DNA from 2 places in the Curtobacterium sp. MCBD17_035 genome. Region 1 is predicted to be linked to the other one. Evidence: predicted binding sites of a transcription regulator. Region 1 holds the regulator's gene; the other holds the start of a gene.
The links. The regulator HspR, encoded in region 1, represses chaperone genes until heat shock. The targets are predictions, from matches to a motif close to AAGTTGAGTCNNNNNGACTCAACTT.
Positions count from the first base shown of each region.

Region 2: the regulator HspR is predicted to act here: its motif matches at 3,731-3,755, upstream of DEI93_RS08260 (ATP-dependent Clp protease ATP-binding subunit).

Region 1 is NZ_CP126279.1:486,593-493,557, forward strand. Features, by position in the region: gene DEI93_RS02350 (ABC transporter ATP-binding protein) at 1-42, shown strand, start outside; gene DEI93_RS02355 (ABC transporter permease) at 39-1,298, shown strand; gene dnaK (molecular chaperone DnaK) at 1,465-3,324, shown strand; gene DEI93_RS02365 (nucleotide exchange factor GrpE) at 3,328-4,035, shown strand; gene DEI93_RS02370 (DnaJ C-terminal domain-containing protein) at 4,140-5,138, shown strand; gene DEI93_RS02375 (heat shock protein transcriptional repressor HspR) at 5,143-5,556, shown strand; gene DEI93_RS02380 (class I SAM-dependent methyltransferase) at 5,596-6,744, shown strand; gene DEI93_RS02385 (hypothetical protein) at 6,895-6,965, opposite strand, start outside.
Region 2 is NZ_CP126279.1:1,727,849-1,734,813, forward strand. Features, by position in the region: gene DEI93_RS08230 (SGNH/GDSL hydrolase family protein) at 1-980, shown strand, start outside; gene DEI93_RS08235 (NUDIX hydrolase) at 977-1,483, shown strand; gene DEI93_RS08240 (hypothetical protein) at 1,577-2,446, opposite strand; gene DEI93_RS08245 (hypothetical protein) at 2,507-2,695, opposite strand; gene DEI93_RS08250 (hypothetical protein) at 2,819-3,082, shown strand; gene ybaK (Cys-tRNA(Pro) deacylase) at 3,156-3,641, shown strand; gene DEI93_RS08260 (ATP-dependent Clp protease ATP-binding subunit) at 3,771-6,359, shown strand; gene DEI93_RS08265 (glycoside hydrolase family 6 protein) at 6,452-6,965, opposite strand, start outside.

The DNA.
Region 1 (6,965 bases):
ACGCCCGTGCCCACCCCGGTCGCGGCGGAGGCCCGGGCGTGAGCGGGCGGTTCGGCAGCGGCCGGTTGGGCACCGTCGTCCGGTTCGAGTTCGTCCGCACCATCAAGAAGCCGTCGTTCTGGATCGGCACGCTGGCGCTCCCCGTGCTCATCGTCGTCGTCGGGCTGCTCGTGGGCGCGGGCAACGCGGCCGGAGCCGACTCCGTCACGAGCATCGGTGCGGCGACGAAGGTCCCGTTCACGTACGTCGACCACTCGGGTCTCGTCTCGGAACGGGTCGCGGCACGGTGGGGAGGCACGCCCACGTCCGACGCGCGGGCGGCGGTCGCCCGCGTCCGTGCCGGCACGCTCGACGCCTTCGTCGAGTTCCCGGCCGACCCGGCGACGGGCACGATCGAGGTCGCGGCACGCGACGCCGGACTCTTCGGCAACCAGAAGTACGCGAACACGGCGACGAAGGTCCTGCACGCGAGCGTCGCCGCACGCGTGCACGACCCGGAGGCCGTCCGGCTCCTGCGGGGGACTCCCGCCACGAACGTCACCGCCTACGCGCACGGACACGTCGCCCCCGGATGGGCGTCCGCGCTCCCGCCGATGGTGTTCGCGGCGGCGTTCTTCGCGCTCGTGCTGTTGCTGGCGGCGCGCATGGTCACGGTCGTGGTCGAGGAGAAGGAGAACCGCATCTCCGAGATGATCCTGACGACGCTCGACGCGACCGTGCTCGTCCGCGGCAAGGTGATCGCGATGCTGCTCGTCGTGCTCGTGCAGCTCGCCGTGTTCCTCGTGCCGTCGCTCGCGACGATCGGGGTCGTCCTGCCCGTGCTGGCGGCGCGGTTCGGGCCGATCCCCGTCGACCCGTGGCGGATGCTCGTCGGGGCGCTGCTGCTCGTCGGCGGCGTGCTCCTGGCGTCGAGCCTGTTCGTGACGGTCGGCGCCGCGGTACCGACCATCAAGGACGCCAGTGCGCTGCAGTCGGTGGCGCTGTTCTCGGTGCTCATCCCCGTGTACGCGGTCTTCTTCGTGCTGACGAACCCGACGTCCCCGGTGACGGCGGTGTTCACGTACTTCCCGACGTTCACGCCGGTCACCGCGATGCTCCGGAACGCGATGGGGACCCTGGACCCGGTCGCGTCGGTGGTGTGCGTCGTCGAGCTCTACGTGGCGGCGTTCCTCGTCCTCCGCTTCGCGGTGTTCCTCTTCCGGCACTCCGTCGCGCAGTACGGCAGCAAGGTGACGCTGCGGCAGGTGCGGTCCTGGCGGTCTGCGCGCCGACCGACGGACTCGTCCTCGGCCTCCTGACCGGCCACACATGGACTTGCGTCGGGTCGACGCAACTTCTGGCACGTGGACTTGACGTCCAGCTGGTGGTGAGTAAAGTTGAGTCCAGCAGGCGCAAGTCCTGCGACGACTTCCATCGGTCCCGCCGTGACGGCAGGGCCAGCACCAACAGAAGGAGACCCAACACATGGGACGTGCAGTAGGCATCGACCTCGGAACGACCAACTCGGTCGTCTCGGTCCTCGAGGGTGGTGAGCCCACCGTCATCGCGAACGCCGAGGGCATGCGCACCACGCCGTCGATCGTGGCGTTCACGAAGGACGGCGAGGTCCTCGTCGGCGAGACCGCCAAGCGGCAGGCCGTCACGAACGTCGACCGCACCATCGCCTCGGTCAAGCGCCACATGGGCACGAACTGGAAGGTCGACGTCGACGGCAAGGGGTACACCCCGCAGGAGATCTCGGCGCGCATCCTCGGCAAGCTCAAGCGCGACGCGGAGCAGTACCTGGGCGAGGACGTCACCGACGCCGTCATCACGGTGCCGGCGTACTTCAACGACGCCGAGCGGCAGGCCACGAAGGAGGCCGGTGAGATCTCCGGCCTCAACGTGCTCCGCATCATCAACGAGCCCACCGCCGCGGCGCTCGCGTACGGCCTCGACAAGGGCAAGGAGGACGAGCTCATCCTCGTCTTCGACCTCGGTGGCGGCACGTTCGACGTCTCCCTGCTCGAGGTGGGCAAGGACGACGACTTCTCCACCATCCAGGTCCGCGCCACCGCCGGTGACAACCGCCTCGGTGGTGACGACTGGGACGCCCGGATCGTCGACCACCTCGTCAAGAAGTTCAAGGACGCCCACGGTGTCGACCTGTCCACGGACAAGATCGCGCGCCAGCGCCTCAAGGAGGCCGCGGAGCAGGCGAAGAAGGAGCTCAGCTCCCAGATGAGCGCGAGCATCCAGCTCCCGTACCTCACGCTGACGAGCGACGGCCCCCTCAACCTCGACGAGACCATCTCGCGCGCGCAGTTCGAGCAGATGACCTCCGACCTGCTCGACCGCACCAAGAAGCCGTTCAACGACGTCATCCGCGAGGCCGGGGTCAAGGTCTCCGACATCGCGCACGTCGTGCTCGTCGGTGGCTCCACCCGCATGCCGGCCGTGGCCGACGTCGTGCGGCAGCTCACCGGTGGCAAGGAGCCGAACAAGGGCGTCAACCCGGACGAGGTCGTCGCCGTCGGCGCCGCGCTCCAGGCCGGTGTCCTCAAGGGCGAGCGCAAGGACGTCCTCCTCATCGACGTCACGCCGCTCTCGCTCGGCATCGAGACCAAGGGCGGCACGATGACCAAGCTCATCGACCGCAACACCGCGATCCCGACCAAGCGCAGCGAGACCTTCACGACCGCCGACGACAACCAGCCGTCGGTCGCGATCCAGGTGTTCCAGGGCGAGCGCGAGTTCACCCGCGACAACAAGGCGCTCGGCACGTTCGAGCTCACCGGCATCGCACCGGCCCCGCGCGGCATCCCGCAGATCGAGGTCACGTTCGACATCGACGCCAACGGCATCGTGCACGTGTCCGCGAAGGACAAGGGCACCGGCAAGGAGCAGTCGATGGTCATCTCGGGCGGCTCGTCGCTGTCCAAGGACGACATCGAGCGCATGGTCCGCGAGGCCGAGGAGCACGCGGCTGAGGACAAGGCGCGTCGTGAGGCCCAGGAGACCCGCAACTCGGCCGAGCAGCTCGCCTACTCGATCGAGAAGCTCATCAAGGAGAACGACGACAAGCTCCCGGCGGACGTCAAGTCCGAGGTCCAGGGTGACGTCGACGCGCTCAAGTCCGCGCTCAACGGCGACGACGACGCGGCGGTCAAGTCCGCGTTCGACAAGCTGAACGAGTCGCAGAGCAAGCTGGGCCAGGCGATCTACGCCCAGGGCCAGCAGGCCGACGCAGCCGGTGCCGCCGGTGCGACCGACGGTGCCGCGACCGGTGACGACGAGGACATCGTCGACGCCGAGGTCGTGGACGACGAGGACGACAAGAAGTAACCCATGGCAGACGAGAACCGCAACGAGAACGAACACGAGGAGCCGATCGTCCGCGACAAGCGGCGGATCGACCCCGAGACGGGCGAGCTGCGGTCGGAGTCGGCGGCGGGGGCGGACGACGCCCCCGCCGGCACCCCCGGCCAGACGTCCGAGGACGGCGGCACGGCAGACGTCGACGGCACCGAGGACCTGGTGGACGCCGAGGACGCCGACGTCGAGCTGAGCCCGGAGGACCAGGCACTGCTCGACGACGCGGCCCGCGGCCTCCGCGAGGACACACTCACCGTCGACGAGCGCGACCTGGTCGCCGAGATGCGCGCGGACATGCTCCGGGCACAGGCCGAGCTGGTGAACTTCCGGAAGCGCGTCGAGCGCGACCGCGAGGCCAACCGCGACGCCGTGATCGCCGAGGTCGTGCGCGCGCTGCTCCCAGCACTCGACGACCTCAACCGCGCCGAGGCCCACGGCGACCTCGCCGAGGGCCCGATGCAGGTCATCGCGTCGAAGCTCCGCGGCGGGTTCGACCGCTTCGGCCTCACCCCGATCGGCGAGAAGGGCGAGAAGTTCGACCCGCAGGTCCACGAGGCGATCGTGCAGCTCCCGACGCCGGGCGCGACGGAACAGACCGTCGCCGACGTCGTCGAGCCGGGCTACAAGCTCGGCGAGCGGGTGCTCCGCGCCGCCAAGGTCGCGGTGTCGGTGCCCGCCTGACGATCGACCCCGGCGAGCGGGAGCCCCTGTGGGCTCCCGCTCGCCCCGGTTCCGGGTGCGACCCGCCCCGGGACCCCGAGACGACATGACGAAGGAGGTGTCGGTTGGCCAGTCAGGACTGGTTCGACAAGGACTTCTACGCGGTCCTCGGCGTCTCCAAGGACGCGTCGGACGCGGACATCAAGAAGACCTACCGCAAGCTCGCGCGGCAGTACCACCCGGATTCGAACCCGGGCAACGCCTCGGCTGAGGCGAAGTTCAAGGAGATCTCCGAGGCCTACTCCGTGCTCTCCGACAAGGAGCAGCGCGCCGAGTACGACCAGATCCGCGCCATGGGCTCCGGTGCGCGCTTCACGGCGGGTGCGCCGGGCGGTGCCGGTGGCTTCGAGGACGTCTTCGGCGGCATGTTCGGTGGGGGCGGCGGCGGTCAGCGCGTCCGCTTCGGCCAGGGCGGCGGCGGTGGCTTCGAGGACATCCTCGGCGGCATGTTCGGCGGGGGCGGTGGCTTCGGCCAGTCCTCCGGCGGCTACCGCGGGTTCGGCGGTCCGACGAAGGGCCGCGACGTCACCGCGTCGACCACGCTCGACTTCACGACCGCCATCGCGGGCGACACGGTCAAGCTGACGCAGGGCTCCGGACGCCCCGTCAACGTCCGCATCCCCGCAGGCGTGGCCGACGGCCAGAAGATCCGGCTCAAGGGTCGAGGCGAGCCGAGCCCCGACGGTGGCGAGGCCGGCGACCTCGTCGTGACCGTCCAGGTCCGCAAGCACCCGGTGTTCGAGCGCGACGGGCTGAACCTCCGCGTCGACGTCCCCGTGACGTTCGTCGAGGCCGCGCTCGGCGCCACCATCGAGGTCCCGACGCTCGGCGGCGGCCCGGTCAAGCTCCGGGTGGCTCCGGGGACACCGTCCGGACGCGTCCTGCGCGTCAAGGGCCGCGGCGTGACGACGAAGAACGGGACGGGCGACCTGCTCGCGACCGTCCAGGTCGCCGTGCCGTCCCACCTGACCCCGTCGGCACGCGAGGCGGTGGAGGCACTCGCCACGGCCCTCCCGGCCGAGAACCCGCGCGACGACCTGATCGCGCGCGCCCGGGAGTCCTGAGGCCATGGACGAGTACTCGCCGGTCCTCGCGATCGCGATGGCGGCGGAACTGGCGGGGCTCCACCCGCAGACGCTGCGGCAGTACGACCGGCTCGGGCTGGTCGTGCCGCAGCGGACGCGGGGTGGGTCCCGCCGGTACTCCATGCGCGACGTCACGCAGCTGCGCGAGGTCGCCCGGCTCGGCGCCGAGGGCGTCAGCCTCGAGGGCATCCGCCGCGTGATCGACCTCGAGAACGAGAACACCGCGCTCCGCGCCCGGGTCCGCGAGCTCGAGAGCGCACTCGCCGACGAGCTCATCAGCCGTCCCGGCGCACGGATCTTCGCGGCCACCATGACCGGAGGCGCGGTGCCGCTCCGTGCGGGGTCCCGGCCGGAGCGCAACACGGCCGTCGTGCTCTGGCGTCCCCGGGGGGACTGAGGCCCCGGCGTTCCCAGCGCCGCCCGGTAGCCTCCCACGATGCCCTCGTTCGACTTCGTGGACCACTTCCGGCGTTTCCCGGAGGTCGAGGAGCCCGATCTCATGGCGATCGACGGCACCGACCGGTTCATGCTCGACGAGGCGCCGCTCATCCACGGCGACGCGCTCCGGCACCCCGGCGCCGTCACCGTCGTCGACGACCAGTTCGGGGTGCTCACCCTCGGTGTGATCGCTCTGCACGGCGCGAGCGAGGTCCGCGTCCTGCAGGACTCGCTCGTGGGGGAGCGGGCCCTCGCCGCCAACGCCGGCACGTTCGGCCGGGGCGGCTTCCAGCACCCGCAGAACGACGAGGAGGCCTTCGAGGACGCGCGCCTCGTGCTGTTCCGCCTGCCGAAGTCGCTCGACCGGCTCGACGAGATCGCCCGATCGGTGGCGCGGTTCGCCGCTCCCGACGTCGTGCTCCTGGCCGGGGGCCGGACGAAGTACATGACGCTGTCGCAGAACGACGTCCTCCGCCGCTCGTTCGGTGACGTCACGGCGAGCCGGGGGCGCCACCGTTCCCGCCTGCTCGTCGCGACGGACCCGCTCCGGGCCGCGGCGAACCGGGCCTCGATCACGGACCCGTGGCCCCGACGGGTGTTCTCGGACGAACTCGGGTTCACGGTCGCCGCGCACGGCGGGGTGTTCGCGGGCACCGCGCTCGACCAGGGCACGCGGGTGTTGCTCGACGTGGTCGACGAAGCGGTGCCCGGCGCCCGGGACGTGGTCGACCTGGGGTGCGGCAGCGGTGTGATCGCGACCGCGGTCGCGCGCCGTCGGCGTGGGGTGCACGTCGTCGCGACCGACGTCGCCACGTCGGCCGTGACCTCGGCGCGGCTGACGGCGGACCTCGCGGGGGTCGGCGACCGGGTGACGACGGTGCGGTCCGACGCCGGCGACGAGCTCGACGACGAGAGCGCCGACCTCGTGCTGTGCAACCCGCCGTTCCACGACGAGACCGCGGTGACCACGGACGTCGCGGTGGAGATGTTCCGGCACGCGGCCACGGTCCTCCGCCCGGGCGGCGAGCTCTGGGTCGTCTGGAACTCGCACCTGCGCTACCGCCCGATCCTGGAGCGGCTCGTGGGGCCGACCCGGCAGGTCACGCGCACCCCGAAGTTCACGGTGACGGCCTCGACGCGCCGCTGAGCTCGTCCGTCGCCTCGCTTGCGCGCCCCAGCGACAACTGCGCCGTCGTTGACGCGCGCACTCGTCGCGGGCGAGCGCACTCTCGCGCGCACTCGTCGCGGCGAGCGCACTCTCGCGCGCACTCGTCGCGGGCGAGCGCACTCTCGCCGGTCATGGTCGCAGCGGTAGCCCAGCACCGAGCAGTTTGCGCGCGAGGTCATGGCGCCGGAAGAGCTCCGCCC
Region 2 (6,965 bases), 1.2 Mb from region 1:
ACCCGCACCGCATCGCGGCCAGCCTGGACCTCCGGCTCGTGGACGTGACGTGCGCGGGGGCCACGAGCGCCGACGTCGTCTCGCGACGCCAGAACGGTGCCGCACCGCAGGTCGACGCGCTGAGCGACCGGACGCGGCTCGTCACGCTGTCCATCGGCGGCAACGACGCGGGGCTGTTCGCGACGGCGTCCTCGTGCGTCGCCCTGTCCCGACGCGGGCCCGTGCTGTCGGGGGCGGACGTGCCGAACTGTCGCAGCCGCCTGGTCACCGACGGGACCGACGCGCTCGCGGCGGCCGTCGAGGGTCCCGTCACCCGTGGCATCCGGTCGGCGGTGCGTGCGGTGCGGACGGCCGCGCCGCACGCCCGACTCGTCGTCGTCGGGTACCCCACGATCTTCCCGGACGCCGCCCACACACCCGCGGCGGGTTGCTTCCGCGCCGCGCTCGACGCCGCGAGCCTGACCGGGTCGTTCCCGCGCGATGCGTTCCCGTTCACGGACACGGACGTCCGCTACCTCCACGGCGTGCAGCAGCGGCTCGACCGGACGACGCGGGCCGTCGTGCACCAGGCCGGTGGGACCTACGTCTCGATGCTCTCCGCGACGGCCGCCCACTCACCGTGCTCGAGGACCCGGCCGTTCGTCCGGGGGATCACCCTGTCCGCGTCGTCCGGCCTCCGGGACGTCGACCTCGTACCCGGGGCGCTGCATCCGAACGCAGCGGGTGCCGGAGCGATGGCCACGGATGCCGGACGCCGCATCCGCGCCGTGTACGCGGAGGCCGCGGCACGGGCCCGGGAGGCACGGGCCAGCGCGTCCGCGCAGGCGCGGGCGTCCGCGTCGGCAGCGGCTCGTGCGGCCGCCGCTCGGTCCTCCGCCGACGCGGGCCGGCTGGCGATCGGCGCGGGGGTGGTCGTCCTCGGCGCTGTCGTGGTCGTCTGGGCGTTCGTGCGTCGTCGACGTCGTCCCGACGGGTCGTGACGGCCGTGGTGACGAGCGCGGGCATCGTGCTGTACCGACCGGCCGCGGCACCGGTCCCTCGTGGTGCCGCCGACCCGGAGATCGACACCGAGGTCTTCGTCGCGCACATGGGCGGCCCGTTCTGGCGGCGGCGACCACGGGCCTGGTCGTTCCCGAAGGGCGAGTACCTCGACGAGACACCGCTCGACGCCGCGCGGCGCGAGTTCCACGAGGAGATCGGCGTCCCCGCACCGGACGTGCCGTACGTCGAACTCGGCACGTTCCGCCAGGCCTCGGGCAAGCGCGTCACGCTGTTCGCGGGCGCGTCGGACCTCGTCGTGGAGACGGTCCGGAGCACGACCTTCCTCGTCGAGCTCCCGCGGGGGTCGGGCCGGATGGTGTCGTTCCCCGAGGTGGACGACGCCCGGTGGACGAGCGTCGCCGTGGCACGGACGGACCTCGTGGCGGGTCAGGTGCCCGCGCTCGACGCCCTGCTCACCCTGCTCCGTCGCGAGGAGGCGTAGCGCCGACGAGAGGGGCGGCGAGAGAGGCGTCGCGCCCACGAGAGGGGCATCGCACCCGAGAGAGGCGTTCCGCCCACGAGAGAGGCGGCGGGCTCAGGACGAGGGCCGCACACGACCGGACACGACCCCGCCCCGGACATGCACGGTGAGGGTGCCGCTCTCGCTCTGCGTCACGAGGGTGACGGACCCGGTGAGGGCGTCGGCACGGGGGAAGCACGACGTGCTCGCCGTCCGACCGTCCGCCGTCGCGAGCAGGCAGACGACCGACGCGTTCGTCCCGACCGCCGCGTACACGTCCCACGGCGTCTGGGCGTCGTCCGCGGACAGGGAGCGGTTCGTGAACACCAGGCGTGTGGAGTGCAGCCGCACGGGGGCCGAGACCGCTCCCGGGATCTGGTCGGCGAACGTCTGCGGCGCCGAGAGCAGCGCCGCGAGGGTGCGTTCCCCGTCGTTCGTGGCGGCCACGACCGACGGTCGTGACCGCTGTTGGTCGATCGTCGTCCCGACCAGTGCACCGACTCCGAACGACGCGAGTGCGGTGCCGACGATCGCGACGAGGCCGACACGGCGGAGCCGGACCGGAAGGCGGCCCCACGCTCCTCGCCTCGGCGCGCGACCGGAGCCGGAGCCGCTGGACCACCCGTCGTCGAGCGCGGTCACCGGTGCGACGTCGCTCGCCCGCGCCGAGGTCGGGTCGGGAGGTGCGGGGGCAGCGGGGCCCGCGCCCGACGGGACCCGGTCGGCAGCCATCGGCATCGAGTCGGTCCGGTCGGCGCCGGTCGGTCGAGCATCGCGCGTCCCGGTGACGACCGGCCGGCCAGGCGCGAGGGCATCGAGCGCCCGGCGAGCGGCCTGCGCCTCGGCGGGCGTGGCGTCCGGCCCGTACGCGATCGCCTGCAACGCCGCGCGCCGCCGGCCCGGGTCCGGGCCGGCGCCGCCGACCCGGTCATCGAGTGCCGACATGTCCTCCGCCGTTCGTCCCACCCATCCTGCTCCGTGGAGCGGCCCGCGGAGCGGCCGGGGTCAGTCCTCGGCCTCGGTGGCCTCCAGGTCGGCGGTCCGGGCATCGTCGTCCGTGAGCGCGTCGTCCGCGGGCGCCGCGTCGCTGTCGAAGGACAGGTCGCGCTCCAGCCGTTCCGCGGTGACCGGCTCCCCGTCGACGATCGGCGGTTCCCACTCGCGGTCGCTGCCGCTCGTTCCGTCGTTGCTCATGACGCCTCCTCGTCCGCGTGGCCGGGGCGCCCACGCTGAGCGCCCCTCGCGCCGACGCTAGGCGCGGCCCGCGACCTCCGTTCCCAGGGACGTCGTCGTCGCCGTCGGCCTAGGCTCGGCGACATGACGGAACCAGGGCACGACCAGCGCGACCCGGCTGCGGCTGCGGAGGCGGCAGCGGCGAGCACCTCCGACAGCGTGCTGCAGGGCGACCTCACCCGGCCGATGAGCGAGGACACCCAGTCGGGTGCGGCGGACTACGTGGCCACGAACACGGGCGGTGTCTCCGCCGAGCGCCGCAACCCGCTGCCGGACGAGGAGCAGGGACGAGGCACGGAGTACGACCCGGTGGACCAGGGCCCGCAGCAGGAGGGTCAGGGCGGCTGATCCCGTTCCGCGGGAGCGACGGCTGCCCGCGCGCCGCGGACCACGTTCAGCGGACTCCAGGCAAGATCACGGCATGACCGCTGCCTCCCCGCGCACCCCGGCCACGGTCGCACTCGACCGTGCCGGTGTCCCTTACACGCCGCACGTGTACGAGCACCACGAGACGGCGACGAACTTCGGCGCCGAGGCGGCCGCGGCGCTCGGGCTCCGCGAGGACCAGGTGTTCAAGACGCTCGTCGTCCAGGTCGACGAGCAGCTCGTGGTCGCGGTGGTCCCCGTCGCGAACCGGCTCGACCTCAAGGCGATCGCGAACGCGGTCGGGGGCAAGAAGGCGTCGCTCGCGGCACCGGACCTCGCGGAGCGGCGCACGGGATACGTCGTCGGCGGCATCAGCCCCGTCGGACAGCGCACCACGCTCCGAACCGTGCTCGACGCGTCGGCCGAGGACTACGCCACGATCTTCGTGAGCGGCGGACGGCGGGGGTTCGACATCGAACTCGCGCCGCGAGACCTCCTCGCGGTCACGGCGGGCGCGACGGCCGCGATCGCGCGGGACTGAGCCGGCCCCGTGGCGACCTCCTCGCGGACCTGAGTCGGGTCGACGCAACTTCTTCCCGCGCCCGGGAATGGCCGGGGCACCCCTGCGTTGTATTGAGTCGGACGCACTCAAGTTCCACAGGAGGTCCCTTTGTCAGACGTCTTCGGCCCGACCGGCAGCGACAACTCGTTCGACGAGTTCCTCGCCCGCCTGCTCCAGGGCCAGCAGCGGTCCGTGCCGTTCGGCCGGCCCGTCGACATCACGCGGCTCCTCAGCCGCCGCACCCACGAAGTGCTCCGCGCCGCGGCGACGTTCGCCGTGGAGCGCGGCCACCACGAGATCGACGCGCTGCACCTGCTCCGCGTCCTCGTGACCGCCGAGCCGTTCGCCGGGCTCGTCCGCACCGTCGGCGCCGACCCCGAGCGGTTCGCCGCCGCGGTCGACGAACGACTCCCGGAGCCGTCCGACGAGCGCCCCGAGGGCCGTCCCGCGCTCACGCCCTCAGCGCAGCGCGCGCTCCTCGACGCCGCGCAGGCCGCGCGCGCGTTCGGGTCCACGTACGTCGACCCCGAGCACGTCTTCTTCGCGCTCGTGGTCGAGCAGGACACCGTCGCCGGGCAGATGCTCGTCGCCGCGGGCGTGACGCCGCAGACCATGCAGCAGTACGCGCAGGACGCCGCCCGTGCCGCCCGCGAGGGTCGCCCGGTCGCCGACAGCACCGCGGCCGGCACACGGGGCCAGGAGTCCGACACCCCGACGCTCGACCAGTTCGGCACCGACCTCACGGCCCGCGCGCGCGAGGGCGGCATCGACCCCGTGATCGGCCGCGCCGGTGAGATCGAGCAGACCGTCGAGATCCTGCTCCGCCGTACCAAGAACAACCCGGTCCTCATCGGTGAACCGGGCGTCGGCAAGACCGCGATCGTCGAGGGCCTGGCCCAGCGCATCGTCGACGGCGACGTCCCCACGCTGCTCCAGGGCAAGCGGGTCGTCGCACTCGACATGGCCGCGATGGTCTCGGGCACGCGCTACCGCGGTGACTTCGAGGAGCGACTCACCAAGGTCATGGACGAGATCGCCGCGCACCGCGACGAGCTCATCGTGTTCGTCGACGAGCTGCACACCGTCGTCGGCGCCGGCAGCGGTGGTGACGGCGGCATGGACGCCGGCAACATCCTCAAGCCGCGCCTCGCCCGCGGTGACCTGCACATGGTCGGCGCCACGACGCTCGACGAGTACCGCCGCATCGAGAAGGACGCCGCGCTCGAACGCCGCTTCCAGCCCGTGACGGTCGGCGAGCCGAGCGTGGCCGACGCCGTGCAGATCCTCGCCGGCCTGGCGCCGCGGTACGCCGAGCACCACGGCGTCGCCTACACAGACGACGCCATCCGCGCGGCCGTCGAGATGTCACATCGCTACGTGACCGACCGCTTCCTGCCCGACAAGGCCATCGACCTCATCGACCAGGCCGGCGCGCGGCGCCGTCTCGCCCTCAGCGGCACGGTCGACGTCGACGCCCTGCGTGCCGAGATCGTCGACCTGCAGTCCGCCAAGGACCGCGCGGTCGCCGAGGAGCAGTACGAGGAGGCATCGCGGCTCCGTGACGCCATCGACGGACTGGAGGCCCGGATCGAGTCCGCCACCGCGCCCACCGCGACCGACGCGAGCAGCGCCTCCCGGACGGAGGCCGACACGACGATCACCGAGGCGGACATCGCCGAGGTCGTCGCCCGTGCGACCGGCATCCCCGCCTCGCGGCTCACCGCGGACGACCGCGCCCGGCTCGCGGTCCTGGAGGACGACCTGCACGCACGGGTGATCGGGCAGGACGACGCGGTCGCCGCCATCGCCAAGTCCGTCCGTCGCAGCCGCACCGGCATGGGCGACCCGCGTCGCCCCGTCGGGAGCTTCCTGTTCCTCGGCCCGACCGGTGTCGGCAAGACCGAGCTGGCGAAGGCGCTCGCGTCGAGCCTGTTCGGCGACGAGACCGCGATGCTCCGCTTCGACATGAGCGAGTTCGGGGAGCGCCACACGGTCAGTCGGCTCGTCGGCGCCCCTCCCGGGTACGTCGGGTACGACGAAGCCGGGCAGCTCACCGAGCGTGTCCGCCGGAACCCGTACTCGGTGATCCTGCTCGACGAGATCGAGAAGGCGCACCCGGACGTGTTCAACCTGCTCCTGCAGGTGCTCGACGACGGACGACTCACCGACGGGCAGGGACGCACCGTGGACTTCCGGAACACGGTCGTGATCATGACGTCGAACCTCGGGTCCGAGTTCCTCGCCAGCCGTTCGGGCGCCCTCGGGTTCTCGGCGGCGACCGACGCCTCGGGGTACGAGGAGCAGGACCTGCGGAACCGGGTGATGGGCAAGCTCCGCGAGGCCATGCGGCCCGAGTTCCTCAACCGGATCGACGAGATCGTGCTGTTCCGCAAGCTCGACCGCGCGCAGCTGCACGCCATCGTCGGGCTCCTGCTCGCCGACACCGCACGTCGGGTGGCCGCGCAGGACCTCGACCTGGAGGTCCGTCCCGCCGCAGTCGACTGGCTCGCCGAGCACGGGTACGAACCCGAGTACGGCGCCCGTCCGCTGCGTCGGCTCATCCAGCGCGAGGTCGAGGACCGCGTCGCGGACCTCATGGTCCGCTCCGAGGTCGCGGCCGGCGAGACCATCGCGATCGACGTGGTCGCCGACCAGCTCGTCGCCACCGTGGACCGGGACGCCCGCGTGCGGGTCTAGTCCACTCCGGGTGGAGGAACGCCCCCGGTGTCGCATCGACACCGGGGGCGTTCCCGTCGCTTGTCCGGGCGGTGCCACGGACCGGACGGGCGTCAGCGCGCGGCGTTCTGCACGAGTCCGACCGCGTACGACGCGAACCAGTCGCCGGCCGCCGGCCCACCGTTGCACGTGCCGTCACTCGCACCGGGTGTCTTCACCCACAGCAGCGCGTCGAGCTGGCCGCTGCCGTACGTGACGTGCGGGTCCTGACCGAGGCCGGCACCCGCTGGGTTGCACCAGTCGCCGCGGGCACCGCGACCGTTCCGCGAGACGTCGATGACGAAGTGCGATCCGCCGGTGAGGGCGGACACCTTGCCGGCGTAGGAGCGCTCCGGGTCGACGGCGTTGAAGTTCGACACGTTCGTGAAGAACCCGCGCGCCTGGCTGACGCCCGCCTGGTTCAGCTCCGAGGCCGTGACGGCCGGCGTGTTCCAGCTCGAGTTCCCCCCGTCGAGGTACGCGGGGACACCGGCGGCGTGGAACTGTGCGACCGCTGTCCCGAGGAGCGGGAGCCGCGTCGACGCGTCCTGCGAACACGACGGGAGCATCGCGAGCGAGTCGGGCTCG